Regions from separate parts of the Bradyrhizobium sp. th-b2 genome, predicted to be linked through region 3. Evidence: predicted binding sites of a transcription regulator. Region 3 holds the regulator's gene; each other region holds the start of a gene.
What was found. The regulator PhoB, encoded in region 3, activates phosphate uptake and scavenging genes when phosphate is short. The targets are predictions, from matches to a motif close to TGTCATNNANCTGTCAT.
Positions count from the first base shown of each region.

Region 1: K359_RS0106720 (acetoacetate decarboxylase) is a predicted target of PhoB. The motif match lies at 3,431-3,447, and genes of this name have one in related genera.
Region 2: K359_RS0135760 (DUF47 domain-containing protein) is a predicted target of PhoB. The motif match lies at 6,485-6,501, and genes of this name have one in related genera.

Region 1 is NZ_AUGA01000003.1:316,181-324,082, forward strand. Features, by position in the region: gene K359_RS0106700 (IclR family transcriptional regulator) at 1-634, shown strand, start outside; gene K359_RS0106705 (acyl-CoA carboxylase subunit beta) at 564-2,123, shown strand; gene K359_RS0106710 (patatin-like phospholipase family protein) at 2,224-3,387, opposite strand; gene K359_RS0106720 (acetoacetate decarboxylase) at 3,610-4,395, shown strand; gene K359_RS0106725 (transporter) at 4,526-5,545, shown strand; gene K359_RS0106730 (carbohydrate porin) at 5,570-6,910, shown strand; gene K359_RS0106735 (MFS transporter) at 6,938-7,902, opposite strand, start outside.
Region 2 is NZ_AUGA01000045.1:48,690-56,591, forward strand. Features, by position in the region: gene K359_RS0135725 (class I adenylate-forming enzyme family protein) at 1-332, opposite strand, end outside; gene panB (3-methyl-2-oxobutanoate hydroxymethyltransferase) at 343-1,164, opposite strand; gene K359_RS0135735 (NnrU family protein) at 1,167-1,751, opposite strand; gene K359_RS0135740 (hypothetical protein) at 1,833-2,444, opposite strand; gene K359_RS0135745 (peptide chain release factor 3) at 2,666-4,285, opposite strand; gene sugE (quaternary ammonium compound efflux SMR transporter SugE) at 4,442-4,756, shown strand; gene K359_RS0135755 (inorganic phosphate transporter) at 4,781-5,785, opposite strand; gene K359_RS0135760 (DUF47 domain-containing protein) at 5,801-6,445, opposite strand; gene K359_RS0135765 (branched-chain amino acid ABC transporter permease) at 6,593-7,561, opposite strand; gene K359_RS0135770 (branched-chain amino acid ABC transporter permease) at 7,563-7,902, opposite strand, start outside.
Region 3 is NZ_AUGA01000007.1:283,153-291,054, reverse strand. Features, by position in the region: gene K359_RS0113915 (ATP-binding protein) at 1-629, shown strand, start outside; gene pstS (phosphate ABC transporter substrate-binding protein PstS) at 766-1,776, shown strand; gene pstC (phosphate ABC transporter permease subunit PstC) at 1,986-2,975, shown strand; gene pstA (phosphate ABC transporter permease PstA) at 2,980-3,825, shown strand; gene pstB (phosphate ABC transporter ATP-binding protein PstB) at 3,822-4,640, shown strand; gene phoU (phosphate signaling complex protein PhoU) at 4,652-5,368, shown strand; gene phoB (phosphate regulon transcriptional regulator PhoB) at 5,499-6,209, shown strand; gene K359_RS0113880 (GcrA family cell cycle regulator) at 6,451-6,963, opposite strand; gene K359_RS61220 (hypothetical protein) at 7,224-7,463, opposite strand; gene K359_RS0113875 (aspartate aminotransferase family protein) at 7,462-7,902, shown strand, end outside.

The DNA of each region.
Region 1 (7,902 bases), on a different contig from region 3:
CGATCAATTGCCGGGCACGGTGGGCTTCGTGATCCCCGACCGCTTTCAAATGGTCTATCTGGAGTTTGCCCGCGCGGCGAACGCGCTCGGCCTGCATGAGGCGACCGGCAGCCGCATCTCGATGGCGACCACCGCCGCCGGCCACGCCTACACGGCCGCGCTCGATCCCGCGATCGGCGACGCGCTGATATCAGAGATGGAAGGCGAGTTGCCTGAGAGCGCCAAGATGCTGACGCCGCGGATCGAGGCCAACCGCCGTCACCTGCAGGAGCACGGCTACGTCGTCGCCTGCGGCCTTTGGAGCCCGCATATCAACGGCGTCGCGGTGCCGCTGTGGTCGCCGCAATATCAGACCTATGTGGTCACCACGATCGGCCTGCTCTCGGCGATGTACGACGAAGAGCGGCTGCACCGCGAGGTCGCGCCGCAGATGGTCGAACTCGCCGCCGCGCTCGGCAGCCTGCTCGAAGGCGCCGACGGCGATATCTTCAGCAATCGGATCGAACGCAAGTCGCTATCGGTGGCCGCCCATAACAACAAAATGATCAAGACGGAGGCAATGAATGAACTGGAAGCCGGAACTCGACGACCTCGCCCGGCGCGAAGCGTTCGCGCGGGAGATGGGAGGCGTTGACAAGGTCAAGCGGCAGCGCGACCAGGGCCGGCTCACCGTCCGCGAGCGCATCGACAAGCTCGTCGACCAGAACAGCTTCCACGAGGTCGGTGCCATCTCCGGCATCGCCGAATATGACGAGAGCAACGAACTCAAGCATCTGACGCCGGCGAACTGCGTGTTCGGCCGCGCCAGGGTCGACGGCCGCACCGTGGTGGTGGTCGGCGACGATTTCACCGTGCGCGGCGGCTCGGCCGATGCATCGATCTCCGCCAAGCCGTTGATGGCGGAGGAGATGGCGCATGATTTCCGCCTGCCGATCGTTCGCGTGATCGAAGGCTCCGGCGGCGGCGGCTCGGTGAAGACGATCGAGACCAAGGGCGCCGCCAATCTGCCAGGCGGCGTCGGTGGCACGCGCTGGTACTGGTACACGACCGCCAATCTGGCGCGCGTGCCGGTGGTCGGCCTCGGCCTCGGTTCGGTCGCCGGCTTAGGTGCGGCGCGGCTGGCGGCCACGCATTATTCGGTCATGACCAAGAGCTCCGCGATGTTCGTCGCCGGCCCGCCGGTGGTGAAACGCTTGGGCCAGGATCTGACCAAGCAGGAACTCGGCGGCGCCGACATCCAGACCCGCGCCGGCGCGATCGATCAGGCGGTCGAGACCGAGGAGGAGGCGTTCGACTACGCGCGGCGCTTCCTGTCCTATTTGCCGTCGTCGGTCTACGATTTGCCGCCGACCATTCCCTGCACCGACGATCCGGAACGCGCCGAGGAGCAGCTGTTGAAGGCGGTGCCGCGCAACCGCAGGCAGGTCTACAAGATGCGGCCGATCATCGAGGCCGTCGTCGACAAGGGCTCGTTCTTCGAGGTCGCCGCCAATTTCGGCCGGCCTGTGATCACCGGGCTGGCGCGCATCGAGGGCCGGGCGGTGCTGCTGCTCGCCAGCGATCCGTTCCACTATGGCGGCTCGTGGACCGCGGACGCCTGCCAGAAGGTGGTGCGCTGGGTCGACTTCGCCGAAACCTTCCATCTGCCGGTGGTCTATCTGATGGACTGCCCGGGCTTCATGATCGGGCTTGAGGCGGAGAAGTCGGCGACCATCCGGCACGGCGTGCGGGCGATGGCGGCGGTCAACCAGAGCACGGTGCCGTGGTGCACCATCATCATCCGCAACGCTTTCGGCGTTGCCGGCGTGGTGCATCAGCCGGCCAACCGCTTCTCGATGCGCTATGCCTGGCCGTCGGCTTATTGGGGCTCGCTGCCGCTCGAGGGCGGCATCGAGGCCGCCTATCGGGCCGAGATCGACGCGGCCAGCGATCCCGCCGCCAAGCTGCGCGAGATCGAGGATCGCCTCAACAAGCTGCGCTCGCCGTTCCGCTCGGCCGAGAAGTTTTGGGTCGAGGAGGTGATCGATCCGCGCAAGACGCGCTCGCTGCTCTGCGAATTCGCGCGTCTCGCCGAACCGATCCGAACCCCGGGCCCGCCGGGCAACATGTCGACGCGGCCGTAAGCTTTTCACGCCGTCATTCCGGGGCGATGCGAAGCATCGAACCCGGAATCCCGAGATTCCGGGTCTGGTCCTTCGGACCATCCCGGAATGACGATGCGTGCTACTCGCTCTCCCGATGCACGTCGTGGATCACGATGCCCATGCCGTTCTCGGGCATCTTGATCCATTCGCGATGCTTTAGCGAACGCTTGGTGTCCTCGTGTCCACTCACCCAGTGCTCGCGCATCGAGGTGCCGGAGAATTCGTGGTCCTTGGCGTCGCCCTCATAGGCCTTCTGCTGATAGATCAGCTGCAGCAGCGTGATCCCGGGCAGCCGGCTGTTCGCCTCCTTGAGCTGGCGCTCTTCGTCCGAGAGCTGATCGTCGGGGATTTTTCCCAACGCGTTGTGCAGGGCGGTGCGCAGATTGTAGGTCTTGCGATAGACGTCGGTGTTGTAGCGGGTGCGCGACGAATACATGATGTCCTTGTGGCGGGCCATCACGTCCTGGATGTCGCGTGGCAGCATGCCGCGCGCCGAGAACAGGTCGACCTGGAACACCAGCGAGTTGGCGTTGTCTTCCTGGTCGAGCAGATGCTGCAGGGGCGTGTTGGAGACGATGCCACCGTCCCAGAAATGATCGGTGCCGACCTTCACCATCGGCAGTGCCGGCGGCAACGCGCCGCTCGCCATGATGTGCTCGGGGATGATCTCGTCATGGGCATTGTCGAAATAGATGAAGTTGCCGGAGAGCACGTTCACCGCGCCGACCGCGAAGCGCATCTTCTTGGAGTTGATGCGGTCGAAATCGACCAGCTCGAGCAGCGATTCACGCAACGGCGTGGTGTCGTAATAGCTGGTGGCGGTGCGCGCGCCGGCCGGGCTGAACCACGGATTGGCTTGATGCGGGGTGAAGAAGCCGGGTTGCCCGAGCGTCGTCGTCAGCCATGAACTGGTGAAATTGCGGGCCTTGCGGAAGATGTCGCCGTCTGGCGTGTAGTGCCAGATCTTGCGGCTGGTGATGCGATCCCAGAATGTGTGCAGCCGCTCCAGCCGCTTCGAAGGCGGATTGCCGGCGATGATCGCCGAGTTGATCGCGCCGATCGAGACGCCGCAGACCCAGTCGGGTTCGATATTGGATTCGTGCAGCGCCTGATAGACGCCGGCCTGATAGGCGCCGAGCGCGCCGCCGCCTTGCAGGACAAGAGCCACGCGATCGCAGCCTTCGGGGCGCCAGCCGGGCGTCGCGTGCTCGATATCGTCAAAATGAGGGGTTCGCGCGTCCATCTCATGGCACTCCAAAAATTCGCGGCGAGAATTCAGGGCGCCGATGACGCCGTGATGACAAACACCGCGTCGGCCCATGGCGCATCCGCCATGCCTGCCTGCATGGTTAGCATTGGCCACCACCGTGAGACGCGGGTCATGCGGCTGACGGAAATCCCTCATCTCGCTGTCAATCTCGGCCGTTAGCTTCCGCGCAAGCTTTTCAAACAGGGGGTTATTGCGATGCGCAGGGAAGATCTGCTCAAGCTTCCGTCCATGCCGGCCGCCGGTCCGAGCTATCCCGCCGGTCCCTACCGCTTCATCGATCGCGAATTCCTTGTCATCACCTATGAGACCGATCCGGAGCTGATCCGTGCCGGCCTGCCTGAGCCGCTGGAGCCGATCGAGCAGGCGATCGTGCATTACGAATGGATCAAGATGCCCGACAGCTCCGGCTTCGGCAGCTACACCGAGTCCGGTCTTGTGATCCCCGCACGCTTGCATGGCGAAGAGGTCAATTTCGTCTGCCAAATGTATCTCGACGATGATCCGCCGATCGCGGCCGGCCGCGAGATCTGGGGCTTTCCGAAGAAGTACGCCCACCCGAAGCTCGAGATCGTCAAGGACACGCTGACCGGTACGCTGGAATATGCCGGCCAGCTCGTTGCGATGGGCACGATGGGCTACAAACACGAGAGCATGGCGGGCAATGGCGACATCACGCGCGCCACGCTGTCGAAGACGCAGATCAATCTGAAGATGATCCCCGGCGTCGACGGCCATCTCGAAATCTGCCAGCTGGTCGCGATCAACCTGACCGACATCGTCGTCAAGGGATCGTGGATCGGGCCGGGCCGGCTGCATCTGGTGCCGCATGTCAACGCGCCGGTCGCGGATTTTCCGGTCAAGCGCGTCGTCGGCGCGCATCATTTCCTCGCCGATCTGACGCTGCCGTTCGGGCGCGTTGTGCACGACTACAACAAGGAAGCCGCCGAGGCGGCGACGCCGACCGGCCTTGCGGCCGAGTAGGGCTGTCGCTGACACAAAACTGTAACGGGCGCGTCCTCCAATATGAAGGACGCGCCCGCCCGGTTTTGCACGTGGGCGGGGTTTTGAACATTTCGCGCGGTTGCCTTGAAGATTCCCTTGGAGAGCGGCCATGCTGGCAGATCCACCTCCTGCTCCTGTCGGCTCGCTGCTGACACGTGAGGCCGTCCCCGGCCTGGTCTGGGCGTTTCGCCTGCACCACGACGGCCGTGCCGAGGCGCTTCCGATCGACAAGCCGATCGAGCCGAGCCATGACGGAAGGTTGTGGCTGCACTTCAACCTGAGCGATGTCCGCACCCGGGCGTGGCTCGCCAACATGCATATCCCGCAGCTCGCGCGGGACCTGCTGCTGTCGAGCGACGAATTCCAGCAGATCCACACCATCGACAATTGCGTCTATGGCGTGTTCTCCGATCTGGTGCGCAGCATCGATGCTCCGACCGAGGAGACCGACTTCCTTCGGTTTGCGATGACCGAGCGTCTCCTGATCAGCGGACGCCACCAGGCGCTCTGCGCGGTCGACGCGACGCGCCGCGTGCTCGAAAGCGGCTATCGCGTCGAGAGCGTCGCGGCGCTGCTGGAAAAGATCATCCACGAGGTCGCCGACACCATGGACCGCATGGCCGACAAGATCGGCACCGAGATCGATGCGATCGAGGACCGGGTGGTCGCCGGCGAAACCAATTCCGAGATGCGCAGCGCGCTCGGGCGGATGCGCCGGACCTGCGTGCGGCTGCATCGCCAGCTCTCCGGTTTGCGTGTGCTGTTTCACCGTCTCGAGCTGAAGAACATGGACAATCTCAGCCCGGCGCTGCGGCTGCAGGCCGGCAAGCTGGCACAGCGGCTCGACGGCCTCGACCATGACATCGTCGAACTGCGCGCGCGCAGCCGCCTGCTGGAGGAGGAGCTGCGCTTCAAGCTCGAGGAGGAGAGCAACAAGCATCTGCATGCGCTCTCCGTCGTCACCATGATGCTGCTGCCGCCGACGCTCGTCACCGGCATCTTCGGCATGAACACCAAGGGATTGCCGCTGACCGACGTCGACAGCGGGTTTCTGTGGGCTGCAGGCTTGTTGGTCGGATCGTCGCTCTTGGCCTATCTGCTGATGCGGCGGCTGCGCATCGTCAAATAGCGCGATCGCACTGCGGCATCTTCCATGAGCAGAGCTCTTTCCCGCGCAACACTGGTGGCCGCGGCCCTCGCGCTCTGCGCCCCGGCGCATGCGGACGACAAGCCGGTCGCCGATCGGATCGCGGATACGCGCGCCGCGCTGGAGGAAGCCGGCTACCAGTTCAGCATGACCTATATCGGCGAGGCGTTTAGCAACACCTCGGGCGGTGTGAGCAACGGTGCGGCCTATACCGGCCGTCTCGATCTCGGCACCACGATCGACCTCGACAAGGTGATGGGCTGGACCGGCGCGACCTTCCACGCCAACATGTTCCAGATCCATGGCGACGGGCTGTCGCGGGGCTATGTCGGCAATTTGTTTCTGGTGTCCGGCGTCGAGTCGCTGCCGGCGACGCGGCTCTACGAGTTCTGGATCGAGCAGAAGCTTCTGGACGGCAGGCTCGCGGTGCGCGTCGGCCAGCAGGGCTCCGACGTCGAGTTCATCGACAGCCAGTACGACGACATCTTCATCAATTCGGCGTTGGGCTGGCCCGGCATCACCGGCGTCAATCTTCCGACCGGCGGGCCATCGCCGGCGCTTGCCGTGCCCGGGATCCGCATCAAGGCGAGCCTGACCGACCGCCTCACGGCCTATCTGGGGCTGTTCGACGGTTCGGCCGCTCCGCCGCAGGGAACCGAGGACCCGCAACTCCTCAATCCACACGGGATCCTGTTCCGCGTCAACGATCCGCCCTGGTGGATCGGCCAGCTCAAATACAAGTTCGAGATCGGCGAGAGCAAGCTGCCGGCCACGATCACCGGCGGCGGCTGGTATCACATGATGTCGTTCGCCGATCAGCGCTTCGGGGCCGACGGGCTGTCGCTCGCCGATCCCAACAGCTCCGGCGACACGCGGTGGCTGCGGCGGGACAACGGCATCTTCATGGTCTATGAGCAGTTGCTCGCGCGCGCCAAGCCGGACGCGGACAAGGGCGTCGCGTTCTTCATGCGAGCTTCGGTCAGCCCGTCGGACCGCAACCTCATCAGCACCTATGTCGACGGCGGCTTCCTGTTCACCGGCTTCAGCGACAAATATCCGGACGACCGGTTCGGCATCGCCGGGATTTACGGCAAGATTTCCGACGCCGCGCGCGCGCTCGATCGCGATACGCAGATCTTCACCGGCACGGCGTATCCGATCCGCGACTATGAGGCGATCCTCGAGATCACCTACCAGCACGTCGTGAACGCCAACTTCACGATGCAGCCGATGTCTCAATACATCGCCCATCCCGGGGGCGGCGCCGTCGACCCAAACGATCCGACGCAGACGCATCGGATCAAGGACAGCATCGTGTTCGGGATGCGCACCATCCTCTCGTACTGACCGGCGCAAGTCGCGCAGGCGAGGGCCTCAAGCCGCCGCCGGTTTCGGCTCGGCCGCGGGCTTCGGCTGCGGCCGTGCGATTGCGAGGGCGATCAGCGCGGCGAACACGCAGAGCGCGCCGGCAATGAAGAACGCCGGCAGATAGCTCTGATAGAGCGTGCGCGACAGACCGGCGCCGAACGCGGCGGTGCCGGCGCCGAGCTGGTGGCCGGCGAAGATCCAGCCGAACACCAGATTGGCGCGCTCTGCGCCGAAGCGCTGCGCGGTGAGGCGCACCGTCGGCGGCACGGTCGCGATCCAGTCGAGCCCGTAGAACATCGCAAACAGCGACAATCCGTAGAACGTGAAGTCGGAGAACGGCAGGAACAGCAGCGAGAGGCCGCGCAGGCCGTAATACCAGAACAGCAGGTAGCGGTTGTCGTAGCGGTCCGACAGCCAGCCCGAGACGATGGTGCCGAAGAAGTCGAAGATGCCCATCGCGGCGAGCAGGCTGGCGGCCTGCACCTGCGGGATGCCGTAGTCGAGGCACATCGGGATCAGGTGGACCTGGACCAGGCCGTTGGTCGATGCGCCGCAGACGAAGAAGGTCGCGAACAGGATCCAGAACACCGACGATTTCGAGGAATCGCGCAGCGTGCCGAGCGCGGCCGCCACGATCGGCGCATTGGCCGGCGGTGGCGCCGGGAGGGGCGCGGTGCCCTGATCGCCGAACGGACGCAGGCCGACATCGCTGGGACGGTCGCGCATCAACATCAGCACGGCGAAGGCGGCGACGCCGAGCACGACGCAGACCAGCGACAGCGCGATGCGCCAGCCGTAACGCTCGGTCAGCGTCGCGAGCAGCGGCAGGAAGGCGAGCTGCCCGGTCGCAACGCTCGCGGTGAGGATCCCGATCACGAGCCCGCGCCGCGCCACGAACCAGCGCGTGGCGATGGTCGCGCCGAGCACCAGCGCGGTCATGCCGGTGCCGATCCCGATCACGACGCCCCACA
Region 2 (7,902 bases), on a different contig from region 3:
GAGAGCAGCACCGTGACCAGCCCGGCATGGGCAGCGGCGAACATCGTCAGCACGAATTCGATGCGGTTGCCGAGCAGGATCGCGACGCGGTCACCGGGCGCAAGGCCAAGCGCGGCAAAGCCCGCCGCCACCTTGGACGACTGCTCGGCCACCTCGCGCCAGTTCAGGCGCTGATCGCCGCAGACCAGCGCCTCGCCGTCGCCGTTGTGCGCGACGGCCTCAGTGACCATCGCCCACAGGCTGCCCGGCCGCTCCGGGAAAGCCGGCACGACGCGGTCACCGAAGCGCGGCTCGAGCCGCATCGGCGGCAGTGCGTGTTGCGACCAGTCCATGCCCGCTCCGTCAGCTCTTCTTCATGCCGTAGACGTGCTCCGGCCCGGGGAAGGCGCGGCTCTTGACGTCGCGCGCATAGCCCGCGATCGCTTCCTCGATCATCGGTCCGAGATTGCCGTAGCGGCGCACGAATTTCGGCGCGCGCGGCGACAGGCCGAGCATGTCCTCCAGCACCAGCACTTGGCCGTCGCAGGCCGCACTGGCGCCGATGCCAATGGTGGGCACGGCGATCGATTGCGTGATCTTGCGCGCTAAGGGCTCGGCGACCGCCTCGACCACGATCGAGAACGCGCCGGCTTGCGCGATCGCGTGAGCGTCGTTCTCGATCGGCGCCCAGTTCTCCTCCTCGCGGCCCTGGGCGCGGAACGCGCCGAGCGTGTTGATCGACTGCGGCGTCAGACCGATATGGCCCATCACGGGAATGCCGCGCTCGGACAGGAACGCCACCGTCTCCGCCATCCGCGCGCCGCCCTCGAGCTTGACCGCGCCGCACAGCGTTTCCTTCATGATCCGCACCGCCGATTGAAACGCCTGCTCCTTGGAGCCTTCGTACGAGCCGAACGGCATGTCGACGACGACGAGCGCCGCCTGCGAGCCACGCATCACCGCGCGGCCCTGCAGGATCATCATGTCGAGCGTGACCGGCACCGTGGTCTCGAAGCCGTGCATGACGTTGCCGAGGGAATCGCCGACCAGGATCGCATCGCAATGACGGTCGACCAGCGCCGCGGTATGCGCGTGGTAGGACGTCAGCATCACGATCGGCTCGCCGTTCTTGCGGGCGCGCAGATCGGGCGCGGTCTTGCGCTTGATGGCAGATTGAACAGACATTGTCAGGCTCCCATGACAGGCACGCCGATCACGACCGGGTGGAACGCAAACGCCAGCGCCAGATAAGCGATGACACCAACCGCGATCGCGATCAGGTCGTTAGTTGGGCCGCCCACCGGGATCGGCGGCGCGCCGGCATCCGCGCGGCGCTTTAGCGAGATGCGGTCATAGACCGCCCAGCCGAGAATCGAGCCGAACAGGATGATCGAGCCGAGGTCGCCATTGGCGAGCAGATGCGCGAACGCCCACAGCTTCACGCCCGCCAGCATCGGGTGCTTCAGCGTGGTATAGATGCGGCCGCGGATATAGGAGGCGACGACCAGGATGACGGCGGGCAGCATCAGCGCCACCGTGATGTGCTTCAACGCGGTCGGCGGCGTCCAGACATCGATCCATCCGGTCGCGCGGTAGTGGCCGAAGCCCCAGACAATCAGGAACAGCCCTGCGGCGGCGGCGAGCGAATAGACGATCTTGTAGACGCCCTCGCCCATCGTTTTGATCAGGCCGGCACGCAGGTCGCGTAGGCTGGTCAGCACATGGATGCCGAGGAACAGCACGAGACCCAGGATCATGACGAGCAGTCCCACGATGTTCCTCCCCTGATCGATTGATGTCCTCGCGTAACATCTTCGCCGGGCGGTAGGCAATGCATCACGCCGGGCGGCGGATCAGGGATTGCCGGCCGGCTTGGCGAACTCGCGGTTGTCGACATAGCGGATCATGATCGGGCGCCCGGCCAGCGCGCCGCCGAGCCCGCCGGTGAATTTCAGCGGCAGGCAAGCGCCGAGCGAGGCGTTGATCGCATTGAGATAGGTCGTGCGGGTGTCCGCCGGGACGCCCCGCGTCGCGAATGTCAGGCGCGGCGCGCCGATCATCTCGCCCGTCCGCTTGAAGCTGAAACGCACCGACATCTGCATGCCCTCGCGCGCATCGTCGGGCGGCGGCGGCGCCCAGCAGGAACGCAGCGCCGCGAAGAGATCGCCGATGGTATCGAGATCATGGTCCGGCTTGTGGTATTTCTGGGCTTGCGCCGCGGACGGCACGGTCAGGATCGTGAGCTGAAGATTTTCGCCGTACGGATAATCCATCTCTGGAAGGCACGGCCCATGGTTGAACACGCTGCAATAGGACGGCGTGCAGGGCCCGCCGTCGAGCACGCTGCAGGGCGTGTGCGCGAACGGCACCGGGTTGGTCTGTTGCCGTTCCTGCGCACCGGCCGCGCCCACAAGGCTGATGGCCAGCACGGCTAGAGCGAGGCAGATGATGACGCGTCGAAGCATGCAGCTGGATCCGGAATGCGCTTTTCGGAAACATGGTACCGCGGCCGGAGCGGAGCAAGCCGGGCCGAGTTCACGTCCTCGCGCTTTTCGCGTCACACCCCCACTGTCATCGCCCGGCTCGACCGGGCGATCCAGTATTCCAGAGGCAGTTGTGATCAATCGAGAGGCCGCGGCGTACTGGTCCCTCGGTCAAGCCGGGGGACGACACCGAGGAATGGGCATTACGCCTTCTTCTTCACGTCCTTGACGTTGGAGAAGGTGATGCCCTCGGCGCGCTCGCGGGTGTAGCCGAGATAGAACTCGTTCTTGGCCATGAACACGGGATCGCCGTCGACGTCGTCGGCAATGCCGGAATTGTTGGCGGCGACGAAGGCGTCGAGCTTCTTGCGGTCGTCGGAGGAAATCCAGCGTGCCAGCGAGAATTCAGAGATCTCGAACTCGACCGGCAGTGAATATTCCGCGTCCAGCCGCGCCTTCAGCACGTCGAGCTGCAGCGGGCCGACCACGCCGACCAGCGCCGGCGCGCCGTCGCGCGGGCGGAACACCTGCACGACGCCCTCCTCCGACATTTGCTGCAGGGCTTCCTTCAGCTTCTTCGCCTTCATCGCATCGGTGAGGCGAACACGGCGGACGATTTCCGGAGCAAAGCTCGGCACGCCGACGAAGGTCAGATCCTCGCCCTCGGTCAGGGTATCGCCGATCCGCAAGGTGCCGTGGTTCGGAATGCCGACGACGTCGCCGGCAAACGCCTCGTCCGCCACCGAGCGGTCCTGGGCGAAGAAGAATTGCGGGCTCGACAGGCTCATGTTCTTGCCGGTGCGCACCAGCTTGGCTTTCATGCCGCGGCTCAGCTTGCCCGAGCACAGCCGGGCGAAGGCGATGCGGTCGCGGTGGTTCGGATCCATGTTGGCCTGGATCTTGAACACGAACGCGCTCATGCGCGGCTCGGCCGCCTCGACCCTGCGCAGATCGGAATCCTGCGCGCGCGGCGCCGGTGCGAACTTGCCGAGGCCTTCGAGCAAGTCGCCGACGCCGAAATTGCGCAGTGCGCTGCCGAAATAGACCGGCGTCAGATGGCCCTCGCGGAACGCCGCGAGCTCGAACGGCTTGCAGGCTTCCGAGGCCAGCGCGAGTTCGTCCCTGACCTCGGAGACGTCGAGATTGGGGTTGCGCTTGCCGAGATCGGCGATGTCGATCTGCTCGGTGGCGCCGGTCTTGGCGCCGCCGCCCTCGAGCAGCCGCACGCCGCCATTGACCACGTCATAGGTGCCGAGGAAGTCGCGGCCGCGGCCGACCGGCCAGGTCATCGGCGTGGTATCGAGCGCCAGCGTCTTCTCGATCTCGTCCAGCAGATCGAACGTGTCGCGGCTCTCGCGGTCCATCTTGTTTATGAAGGTGATGATCGGGATGTCGCGCAGGCGGCACACCTCGAACAGCTTTCGCGTCCGCGCCTCGATGCCCTTGGCGGCGTCGATCACCATGACCGCGGAGTCGACCGCGGTCAGCGTCCGGTAAGTGTCTTCCGAAAAGTCCTCGTGGCCCGGCGTGTCCAAGAGGTTGAACACGAGGTCGTTGAACTCGAAGGTCATCACCGAGGTGACGACCGAGATGCCGCGCTCGCGCTCGATCTTCATCCAGTCCGAGCGGGTGTTGCGGCGCTCGCCCTTGGCCTTGACCTGACCCGCGAGGTTGATGGCGCCGCCGAACAGCAGCAGCTTTTCCGTCAGCGTGGTCTTGCCGGCGTCCGGGTGGGAAATGATCGCAAAGGTGCGCCGTCGCGCCACTTCCTCTGACAGTGGCGAGCGGGTCGGCGATTCGGTTGTTGCAGCGGTATCGGACATGGCGGGGCAGCGTTTGGCAGGGAAAACGGGCGCAATCAAGGGCGTTTTGTCGCAATGCGGCCGGGCCGCACCTTCCCCATATAGGTACGCGAAGGACGACCTTCTCCTCACCACACCATCAGCGGGGACGACCCTGCCTTTTCCGGAGGGTTCGTGATGGCTTGGGCCATTCTGTTCACCGCTGGCCTGCTCGAGATCGGCTGGGCGATCGGGCTGAAATATACCGAGGGTTTCTCGCGGCTGGTGCCGTCGGTGCTGACGCTCGCGGCGATGGCCGGCAGCGTGATCCTGCTTGGCATCGCGCTGAAGACGCTGCCGATTGGAACCGCCTATGCGGTCTGGACCGGGATCGGCGCGGTCGGCACCGCGGCGCTCGGTATCATCCTGCTCGGCGAACCCGCGACCGCGATGCGGCTTGCCAGCATCGCCCTGATCGTGTCCGGCATCGTCGGACTGAAGCTCGTCGGATAATTTCGTCGCTCGACATCGCGACGGTCACTTCAGGATCTGCACGGCCCAATAGGTCGCGGCCGCGACCGCGGCCGACGCCGGGATCGTGATCACCCAGGCATAGACGATCGAGCTCGCCACATTCCAGCGCACGGCGGAGAGCCGCCGTGCCGCACCGACGCCGACAATGGCGCCGGTGATGGTGTGGGTGGTCGATACCGGAACCCCGAGATAGGTCGCCATGAACAGGGTCGCGGCGCCGCCGGTCTCGGCGCAAAAGCCCTGCATCGGCGTCAGCTTGGTGATCCGCAGCCCCATGGTGCGCACGATCCGCCAGCCGCCCATCAGGGTGCCCAGCGCCATCGCGCTCTGGCAGGACAGCACGACCCAGAACGGAATTTCGAAGGTGTCGCCGAGATGGCCCTGCGAGTAGAGCAGCACGGCGATGATGCCCATGGTCTTCTGCGCGTCGTTGCCGCCGTGGCCGAGCGAATAGAGCGACGCCGAGGCGAATTGCAGGATGCGGAAGGCGCGATCGACCGCGAACGGCGTCGAGCGCACCGAGAGCCAGGACACGACGGCCACGAGCACCAGCGCCAGCAGGAAGCCGACCAGCGGCGACAGCACGATCGCGAGCAAGGTCTTGGTGAGCCCGCTCCACACCGCCGCCGAAATGCCCGCCTTCGCCATGCCGGCGCCAACCAGCCCGCCGATTAGCGCGTGCGAACTCGACGAGGGAATACCCAGCGCCCAGGTGATGACGTTCCAGACGATCGCGCCGACCAGCGCGGCGAAGATCACCGTCGCGTCGACCACCGACGGGTCGATGATCCCGGTGCCGATGGTGTTAGCGACGTGCAGGCCGAATACTGCGAAGGCAACAAAGTTGAAGAAGGCCGCCCAGAACACCGCATATTGAGGCCGCAGCACGCGGGTCGAGACGATGGTCGCGATCGAGTTCGCGGCATCGTGCAGGCCGTTCAGGAAGTCGAACAGCAGCGCGACCGCGATCAGGATGGTGAGAACCGGAAGACCCAGCGTGGCGTCCACGTGATGGCCCCCGCCTTACACTTGCTCGATCACGATCGAATTGATCTCGTTGGCAACGTCGTCGAAGCGGTCGGCCACTTTCTCGAGGTGATCGTAGATCTCCGCGCCGACGATGAAGTCCATCGTGTTGGCGTTGCGGTGCTTCAGGAACAACTCCTTCAGCCCGATATCATGGAGATCGTCGACCCGGCCCTCGAGCTTGGTCAGTTCCTCGGTGATCTGGGTCAGCATCGAGACGTTCTGGCCGATCGCCTGCAACAAGGGCAGCGCGCGGATGACCAGATTGGCGCATTCGACGATCAGGGTGCCGATCTCGCGCATCGGCGGCTCGAACTCGCGCACCTCGAACAGCATGACCGCCTTTGCTGTCGCCTGCATCTGGTCGACCGCGTCGTCCATCGCGGTGATCAGGTTCTTGATGTCGCCGCGGTCGAACGGGGTGATGAAAGTGCGGCGAACCGCGGTCAGCACCTCACGGGTGACGCTATCGGCGTCGTTCTCGAACTGATTGACGCGCTGACAGAAGACCGGGGTCTCCTCCCCGCCCTTCAGCATGTCCTGCAGCGCCAATGAGCACTGCACGGAGGTCTGGGCGTGGCGGGCGAACAGGTCGAAAAACCGCTCTTCCTTGGGCAGGAAGGCGCGAAACCAGCGCAGCATGTCTCAGTTCCATCGTTCCGGGACAGCCCTTTTAGCGACTGTCACAGAACTGTCATATAGCATCTGGCGGGGAAAGGACCGATCGACCGCCCGAACGGGCGGTCGTCCACCGCTATGTCAGCGGAAAATCGCAGGCCGCGCCCTGCCCTACAGCGACCGCCTGAGCATATGGGCCAGCTCGCCGACCAGGCCGCGCCGGAACAGCAGCACACAGGCGACGAAGATCACGCCCTGGATCACCGTCACCCACTGGCCGAAGCCGGCGAGATATTGCTGCATGGCGATGATCACGAAGGCACCGACCACCGGCCCGAAGATGGTGCCGAGACCGCCGACCAGCGTCATCAGCACGATTTCACCGGACATCGACCAGTGCACGTCGGTGAGCGAGGCGTTCTGCGCCACGAACACCTTCAGCGAGCCGGCGAAGCCCGCCAGCGTGCCCGACAGGATGTAGGCGAGCATCTTGTACTGGTCGGTCTTGTAGCCGAGCGAGATCGCGCGCGGCTCGTTCTCGCGGATCGCCTTCAAGACCTCGCCGAACGGCGAGTTGATGGTCCGGTAGATCAGCAGGAAGCCGGCGAGGAAGCCGGCCAGCACGACGTAATAGAGCACCAGCGGCTTCGAGAGATCGAAGATCCCGAACAGGCGCCCCTGCGGGATACCCTGGATGCCGTCTTCGCCATGGGTGAACGGCGCCTGCAGATAGATGAAGTAGAGCAGTTGCGACAGCGCCAGCGTGATCATCGAGAAATAGATGCCCTGGCGGCGGATCGAGATGAAGCCGGTGACGAGGCCGAGCAAGGCCGCGGCAGCGGTGCCGACCACGATGCCGAGCTCGGGCGGCAGCCCCCACACCTTCAGCGCGTGCGCCGTGACGTAGCCGGAGGTGCCGAGAAACATCGCGTGGCCGAACGACAAGAGACCGCCATAGCCGATCAGCAGGTTGAAAGCGCATGCCAGCAGCGCAAAGCACAGCGCCTGCATCACGAAGAACGGATAGATCCCCGTGAACGGCACCACCGCCAGCAGTACCGCCATCACGGCGAATACGATCATCTCGTCGCGCATCGCGCGCGGCGTCACCGGAAGTGTATCGTCGGTCAATGCTGACATATCAGGCCGCCCGTCCCGTCAGTCCCGTTGGCTTCACCAGCAACACCACCACCATCAGGACAAACACCACGGTGTTGGAGGCTTCGGGATAAAAATACTTGGTCAGTCCCTCGATCACGCCGAGCGCGAAGCCGGTAATGATCGAGCCCATGATCGAGCCCATGCCGCCGATCACGACCACCGCGAACACCACGATGATGAGATCGGCGCCCATCAGCGGGCGGACCTGGTTGATCGGCGCCGACAGCACGCCGGCGAGCGCGGCAAGGCCGACGCCGAGCCCGTAGGTCAGCGTGATCATGCGCGGCACGTTGATGCCGAAGGCGCGCACCAGCGTCGGG
Region 3 (7,902 bases):
ATGACGCGCGGGCGCGCGAGCGGTTCCTCGGCATCATGCACACCCAGGCCATCCGCATGGCGCGGCTGATCGACGACCTGCTGTCGCTGTCGCGGGTCGAGCTGTCGGCCCATGTGCGGCCCGAGGCCTCGATCGATATCGTGCCGATCATCCGTCAGGTCGCCGACGGGCTCGAGGCGCTGGCCAGCGAGCGTCAGGTCGAAATCGACGTCGACCTGCCGCAGGCCCCGGTCACGATCGCCGGCGACCGCGAGGAACTGCTCCGCCTGTTCGAAAACCTGATCGAGAATGCCCTCAAATACGGCGCCTCCGGTGGCCGCGTCATAGTGTCGCTCAACCAGACCGCGCCGGGCACGGGCGGCGAGGGAAGCCCCGAAATCCGTGTTTTGGTACGGGATTTCGGCCCCGGCATCGCCCCGGAGCACCTGCCGCGGCTTACAGAGCGCTTCTATCGGGTCGACGTCGGCGACAGTCGTAACCAGGGCGGAACCGGCCTCGGATTATCGCTGGTGAAACATATTCTTAACCGTCATCGCGGGCGTCTTTTGATCGAGAGCGTGCCGAAAAACGGCGCGACTTTTACCGCCTGTTTTCCCCGGCCGAAGACCCCGATACCGACCCAAAGCTAAGCACTTTCAGCCGCTTAGCGCTGTCATCCAACTGTCATCCAACCTTCGTAAAAGCAGCACCGACCGCTCCTAGATGGACCGGCGTGAGCGCAATCGGGCGCGTTCGGCGCTTCGCTCACAAGATGGAGACCACCCCATGAATTTCATCAAAGCAATCGTCGCTGCCGGCTTGGTCGCCGCTTCGACGTCAGCCTTCGCTGCCGATATTACCGGCGCGGGCGCGACGTTTCCGTTCCCGATCTATTCGAAGTGGGCTGACGCCTACAAGAAGGACACCGGCAATGGCCTGAACTATCAGTCGATCGGTTCCGGCGCCGGCATCAAGCAGATCCAGGCCAAGACCGTGACCTTCGGCGCCACCGACGCGCCGCTCAAGGCCGAGCAGCTCGAGAAGGACGGCCTCGTCCAGTGGCCGATGGTGATGGGCGCGATCGTTCCGGTCGTGAACGTCGAGGGCGTCAAGCCGGGCGACCTCGTGCTGTCGGGCGAAGTGCTCGGCGACATCTACCTCGGCAAGATCACCAAGTGGAATGACGCGGCGATCGCCAAGCTCAATCCGAAGCTGACCCTGCCGGGCGACGCCATCACCGTCGTGCGCCGTTCGGACGGTTCGGGCACCACCTTCAACTTCACCGACTATCTCGCCAAGTCGAATGCCGACTGGAAGTCCAAGGTCGGTTCCGGCACCGCGGTCGAATGGCCGGTCGGCGTCGGCGCCAAGGGCAACGAAGGCGTTGCCGGCAACATCAGCCAGACCAAGAACGCGATCGGCTATGTCGAGTATGCCTACGCCAAGCAGAACAAGCTGACCTACACCGCGCTGGTCAACAAGGCCGGCAAGACCGTGCAGCCGACCATCGCCGCCTTCCAGGCCGCTGCGTCGAATGCCGACTGGGCCAAGGCTCCCGGCTACTACGTGATCCTGACCGACCAGCCGGGCGAAGCCTCCTGGCCGATCACCGCGGCGACCTTCATCCTGATGCACAAGGACTCGACCGACAAGGCGGCCTCGCAGGAAGCGCTCAAGTTCTTCAAGTACGCCTTCGAGAAGGGTGACAAGGCGGCCGAAGAGCTCGACTACATCCCGATGCCGGACTCGGTCGTCAAGCTGATCGAGAAGACCTGGTCGTCGGACATCAAGAGCTAAGTTCGATATTTCGAACACGGCCTGTGCCGCCTTCCAAGGGGGCGGCACAGGTTGAGCGACTAGACCCGGGCTCCTTCAGGGGCCCGGGTTCGCGCCCCGGGAGGCGCAAGCCGGAACGGCGCCCGGTCAAATGCGTCAGTGAAGATCGCTTCGGGGCGTAGCGGTTTGCGTGGCTTTCACATAGTAAAGAGGGGATTGGCGTGGCAGACATGGCTGTTCAGAGCGATGTGATGGAAGCCGCGGGACCTTACGATCGCGCCAAGGCCCTCAGCGCCTTCAAGCTGGGTGATCTCACCTTCTATTGGATCACCCGTATCTCCGCGATTTCGGTTCTGTTGATCCTCGGCGGCATCATCCTGTCGCTGATCGTCGGCGCCTGGCCGGCGATGAAGGAATATGGTTTCGCCTTCCTCTGGACGCAGCGCTGGGCGCCCTCGGCCGATCCGCCGGTGCTCGGCGCGCTCGGCCCGATCTACGGCACGCTGATCACCTCGGTCATCGCGATGATGATCGCGATCCCGGTCGGCATCGGTATCGCCATCTTCCTCACCGAGCTCTGCCCGCAAATGCTGCGCCGCCCGATCGGCATCGCCATCGAGCTGCTGGCCGGCATCCCCTCGATCATCTACGGCATGTGGGGCTTCTTCGTGCTGGGCCCGTTCCTGGCCAACACGTTCCAGCCCTTCATGATCCGGATCTTCGAGGGCGTGCCCGTCTTGGGTGCGGTGTTCGGAGGCCCGCCGTCCTATCTCAGCCTGTTCAACGCCGCGCTGATCCTTGCGATCATGGTGTTGCCCTTCATCACCGCGATCTCGGTCGACGTGTTCAAGACCGTGCCGCCGGTCCTGAAGGAGGCCGCCTACGGCATGGGCTGCACCACCTGGGAAGTCGTCCGCAGCGTCGTGATCCCCTACACCCGGGTCGGCGTGATCGGCGGCGTCATGCTGGCGCTCGGCCGCGCACTCGGCGAGACCATGGCGGTGACCTTCATCATCGGCAACTCGTTCCGCATCTCGTCGTCGATCTTCGCGCCGGGCACCACGATCTCGGCCGCGATCGCCTCCGAATTCGCCGAGAGCGACGGCCTGCACCAGTCCGGCCTGATCCTGCTCGGCTTGCTGCTGTTCGTGCTGACCTTCTTCGTGCTCGCCGGCGCGCGATTGATGCTGATGCGGCTTGAAACGAAGGCGGGGAAGTAACGCCATGAACCCGATCTACAAATCCCGCCGCCGCAGCGACATCGTCATCCGCGCACTCTGCGTCGGCGCGGCGTTGTTCGGCGTCACCTGGCTGGCGCTGATCCTGTTCACTCTGCTCTACAACGGCCTCGCCGGCCTCAGCGTGCAGCTGTTCACCCAGAACACGCCGCCGCCCGGCTCGACCGAAGGCGGTCTGCTCAACGCCATCGTCGGCTCGGTCATCATGACCGTGATCGGCGTCGGTATCGGTGCGCCGCTCGGCCTGTTCGCCGGCACCTACCTCGCCGAATACGGCAAGAACGACAAGCTCACCTCGGTGATCCGCTTCATCAACGACATCCTGCTCAGCGCGCCCTCGATCATCATCGGCCTGTTCATCTATGGCGCGGTGGTGGTGCCGATGCGCGGCTTCTCGGCGATCGCAGGCGCGCTCGCGCTCGCTGTGATCGTGATCCCGGTGGTGCTGCGCACCACCGAGGACATGCTGCTGCTGGTGCCCAATCCGCTGCGCGAGGCAGCCTCCGCGCTCGGCCTGCCGCGCTCGCTGGTGATCAAGCGGATCGCTTATCGTGCAGCGCGATCCGGTCTGATCACCGGCGTGCTGCTGGCGACCGCCCGCGTTGCCGGCGAAACCGCGCCGCTGCTGTTCACCGCGCTGTCGAACCAGTTCTTCAGCTGGGATTTGACCAAGACGATGGCCAACCTGCCGGTGACCATCAACAATTTCGTGCAGAGTCCCTACGCCTACTGGAAAGAGCTGGCGTGGAGCGGTGCGCTGCTCATCACATTCACTGTGCTCGCGCTGAACATCGGCGCGCGCATCCTTGGTGCCGAAAGGGCCGCAAAATGACCGAGCTTTCCGTCTCCACGACTGTCGCGAGCCACGTTCCCCAGGTGCCGCTGCCGGAAGCGCCGCCGAAAGTCACGGTGCGCAACCTCAACTTCTATTACGGCGAGCACCACGCGCTGAAGAACATCAACCTGACGCTCGGCACCAACCGCGTCACGGCGTTCATCGGCCCGTCCGGCTGCGGCAAGTCGACCCTGCTGCGCATCTTCAACCGGATGTACGATCTCTATCCGGGTCAGCGCGCGGTCGGCCAGCTGATGCTGGACCAGACCAACATTCTCGATCCCAAGCTCGACCTCAATCTGCTGCGTGCGCGGGTCGGCATGGTGTTCCAGAAGCCGACGCCGTTCCCGATGACGATCTACGAGAACATCGCCTTCGGCATCCGCCTCTACGAGAAGATCTCGAAGTCCGAGATGGACGACCGGGTCGAGAAGGCGCTCCGCGGCGGCGCGCTGTGGAACGAGGTCAAGGACAAGCTGAACGCTTCCGGCCTGTCGCTCTCCGGCGGCCAGCAGCAGCGGCTGTGCATCGCGCGCACCGTGGCGGTGCGTCCCGAGGTGATCCTGTTCGACGAGCCGTGCTCGGCGCTCGACCCGATCTCGACCGCCAAGGTCGAGGAGCTGATCCAGGAGCTCTCCGAGGATTACACGATCGCGATCGTCACCCACAACATGCAGCAGGCGGCGCGCGTCTCCGACAAGACCGCCTTCATGTATCTCGGCGAGCTGATCGAGTTCGACGACACCAACAAGATCTTCACCTCGCCGAGCGATCGACGCACGCAGGACTACATCACCGGCCGGTTCGGCTGAGGAGACAAGCGATGGCTTCTGAACATACCGCCAAGGCATTCGACAGCGACCTGCAGGAGTTGACCCGCCTGGTCGCCGAGATGGGCGGCCTCGTCGAGCGCATGATCACCGAGTCGGTCGACGCGCTGATCCGCCGCGACGTCGCGCTGGGCAAGCGCGTGGTCGCCGCCGACATCGAGATCGACAATCTGCAGCGCGTCATCGAAGAGCGCGCGGTGCTGACGATCGCTCGCCGCCAGCCGATGGCGATCGACCTGCGCGAGATCGTCAGCGCGATGCGCGTCGCGACTGACCTCGAGCGGATCGGCGACCTCGCCAAGAACATGGGCAAGCGCGTCGCGGCGCTGGAGAGCGATTTCCAGCCGCTGAAGCTGATCCGCGGCCTCGAGCACATGACCGACCTCGTGCTGTCGCAGGTCAAGTCGGTGCTCGACGCCTATGCCGCGCACGATCTGCCGGCGGCGATGAACGTCTGGAAGGGCGACGAGGAGGTCGATGCGATCTGCACCTCGCTGTTCCGCGAACTGCTCACCTACATGATGGAGGATCCGCGCAACATCTCGTTCTGCATCCATCTGATGTTCTGCGCCAAGAACATCGAGCGGATCGGCGACCACGCCACCAATATCGCCGAGACCGTGTTCTACATGATCGAGGGCCAGCAGATCACCGACAAGCGTCCGAAGGGCGATATGACCAATTTCGCCACCACGGTGCCGGGCAACTAGGGCATGATCCGCATCGGCGGAACCGGATTGTCGTCGCGACAAACCGTTTCCCACGGGGAATATGCTCAGGGGTTGAGTGTTTCGGTTTGCGTTTGGGCAACGGATCACCACAGAGAAAGAACTTAGACCGATGAGCGCACGCATTCTGGTAGTCGAAGACGAGGAAGCGCTGACGACACTGTTGCGCTACAACCTCGATGCGGAAGGCTACGACGTCGAAACGGTGGGACGCGGCGACGACGCCGACACCAGGTTGAAGGAGCGCATCCCCGACCTCGTTGTGCTGGACTGGATGCTGCCGGGCCTGTCCGGCATCGAGCTGTGCCGCCGCCTGCGGGCGCGGCCCGAGACCAAGCAGCTTCCGATCATCATGCTGACCGCGCGCGGCGAGGAGAGTGAGCGCGTGCGCGGGCTTGCCACCGGCGCCGACGATTACATCGTCAAGCCGTTCTCGGTGCCCGAGCTGCTGGCGCGGGTGAAGGGCTTGCTGCGCCGTGCGAGCCCGGAGCGGCTTGCCACCGTGCTGACCTATGGCGATATCGAACTCGACCGCGAGAAGCGCCGCGTGGCGCGCTCCGGCCGCCCGATCGATCTCGGGCCGACCGAATATCGTCTGCTCGAATTCTTCCTCGAGCATCCCGGCCGGGTGTTCAGCCGCGAGCAGCTGCTCGACAGCGTCTGGGGCCGCGACATCTATATCGACGAGCGCACCGTCGACGTGCATATCGGCCGCCTGCGTAAGTTGCTCAATCCGGGCCGCGAGCAGGATCCGATCCGCACCGTGCGCGGCGCCGGCTACGCGCTCGACGACCGCTTCGCGAAGGCCGAGCCGCAGCCGTAACGGCCGTGTGGCATTCATAAACCGCAACACGTTGTCGTCCCGGCGAAAGCCGGGACCCATACGCCGCGGCCGGCGCAATCGGCACGCGGCCAGACGGCTTTCAAACAACACCCATTCGTGGTTATGGGTCCCGGCCTGCGCCGGGACGACGCCGGTGATGCATCCGGGCTACGGTTCTCACAAAAAAATCCCCGCTTTCATGGGGATTTCTTTTTCAGTCCTACGCCAGTTTCCCGAGTGCTCACTTGATCTGCGGTTTCGCCGACGGCCGGCGGCGATCGCCGGCGGGCTGGTAGGCGACGCGCGAGTGGTGTGCGCAATAGGGCAGGCCGCCGAGCGCCTTGCCGCCGCAGAAGAAGAATTCCGGGCTCGATGGATCGCCGACCGGCCAGTGGCAGGTGGCTTCGTTCAGCTCGAGCAGCGACAGCCGCTGGCTCATCGGCACCACGTTGTCGTAGGAGATCGGATCGGGCTCCATCTCGACCTCGAAGGCATGCGCCAGCGCGGTGTTGCCGCGCGAGACCGGACGCGCCACCCGCATCATGTGCTGGGCGGGGCGGGCCTTGCGCTGCCGCGGCGCGGCCGTGGAGGGGGCCTTGGCGCGGCCGGAGAGGCCGAGCCGATGCACTTTGCCGATCACGGCATTTCGCGTCACATTGCCAAGTTCCGCGGCGATCTGGCTGGCCGAGAGGCCAGACTCCCAGAGCTTCTTCAGCTGCTCGACGCGATCGTCGGACCAGGTCAATACAGTCATCGCATTCTTCCTTTCGCATGGCGCCGGCCAGTCATTGGAGCGACGCTGCGAGCCAAATCCGGGTCAAAATCCCAGCGGCCAGAATCCCTTAGCCCTCGCCGGGCGCGGTCTTGCGCCCGAACGTTTACGTGTGACACGAAGGCTACTTAGAGGGTCCAGTACTGCCGCACGAGATGTCGTACCCGACAGGCCAAACGCTACAATATGGCGTGACTCTGGCGCAAGAGTCCGCGGCCGTGCGTCCACATGTTCCCACAAAGTTAAGCACTGTAATGAGGCTTTTCCACCGCACCGGAATGCTCCGGATTGCGCTCGTTTCGCATCGCAGGAAGGCCGGCAAAGGCCGGCTCCTGGCGATTGACACCTACTGGCCGCAGCATAGAATGGCTGCACGTGCCGCCCGCAAAGGCGGCCGTTTTGTTTTCCGAAGCTGGCCGTTGCTGCACTGGCGTCAAGGCGCGCACGGCAATTGTCGGCTTCAAACCGGCAGTGAACGCCATGACCAACAGCGCCTCGTCGCATCTGCTCCCCGTCTTCGCCCGGGTCGATCTCGGCTTCGAGCGCGGTGAGGGCGCCTGGCTGATCGCAACCAACGGCGACCGCTATCTCGACTTCACCTCGGGCGTTGCGGTGAACGCGCTCGGGCACGCGCATCCGCATCTGGTCCAGGCGCTGCAGGAACAGGCGACCAAGCTCTGGCACATGTCGAACCTGTTCAAGAGCCCGGACGGCGAGGCGCTGGCCGCCCGGCTGTGCGAGCAGAGCTTTGCCGACTTCGTGTTCTTCTGCAATTCCGGCGCAGAGGCGATGGAGGGCGTGATCAAGCTGGTCCGCCATTATCACTTCTCCAAGGGCCATCCCGAGCGCTACCGCATCATCACCTTCGAAGGCGCCTTCCACGGCCGCACGCTGGGCACGCTGGCTGCGACCGGCTCGCCA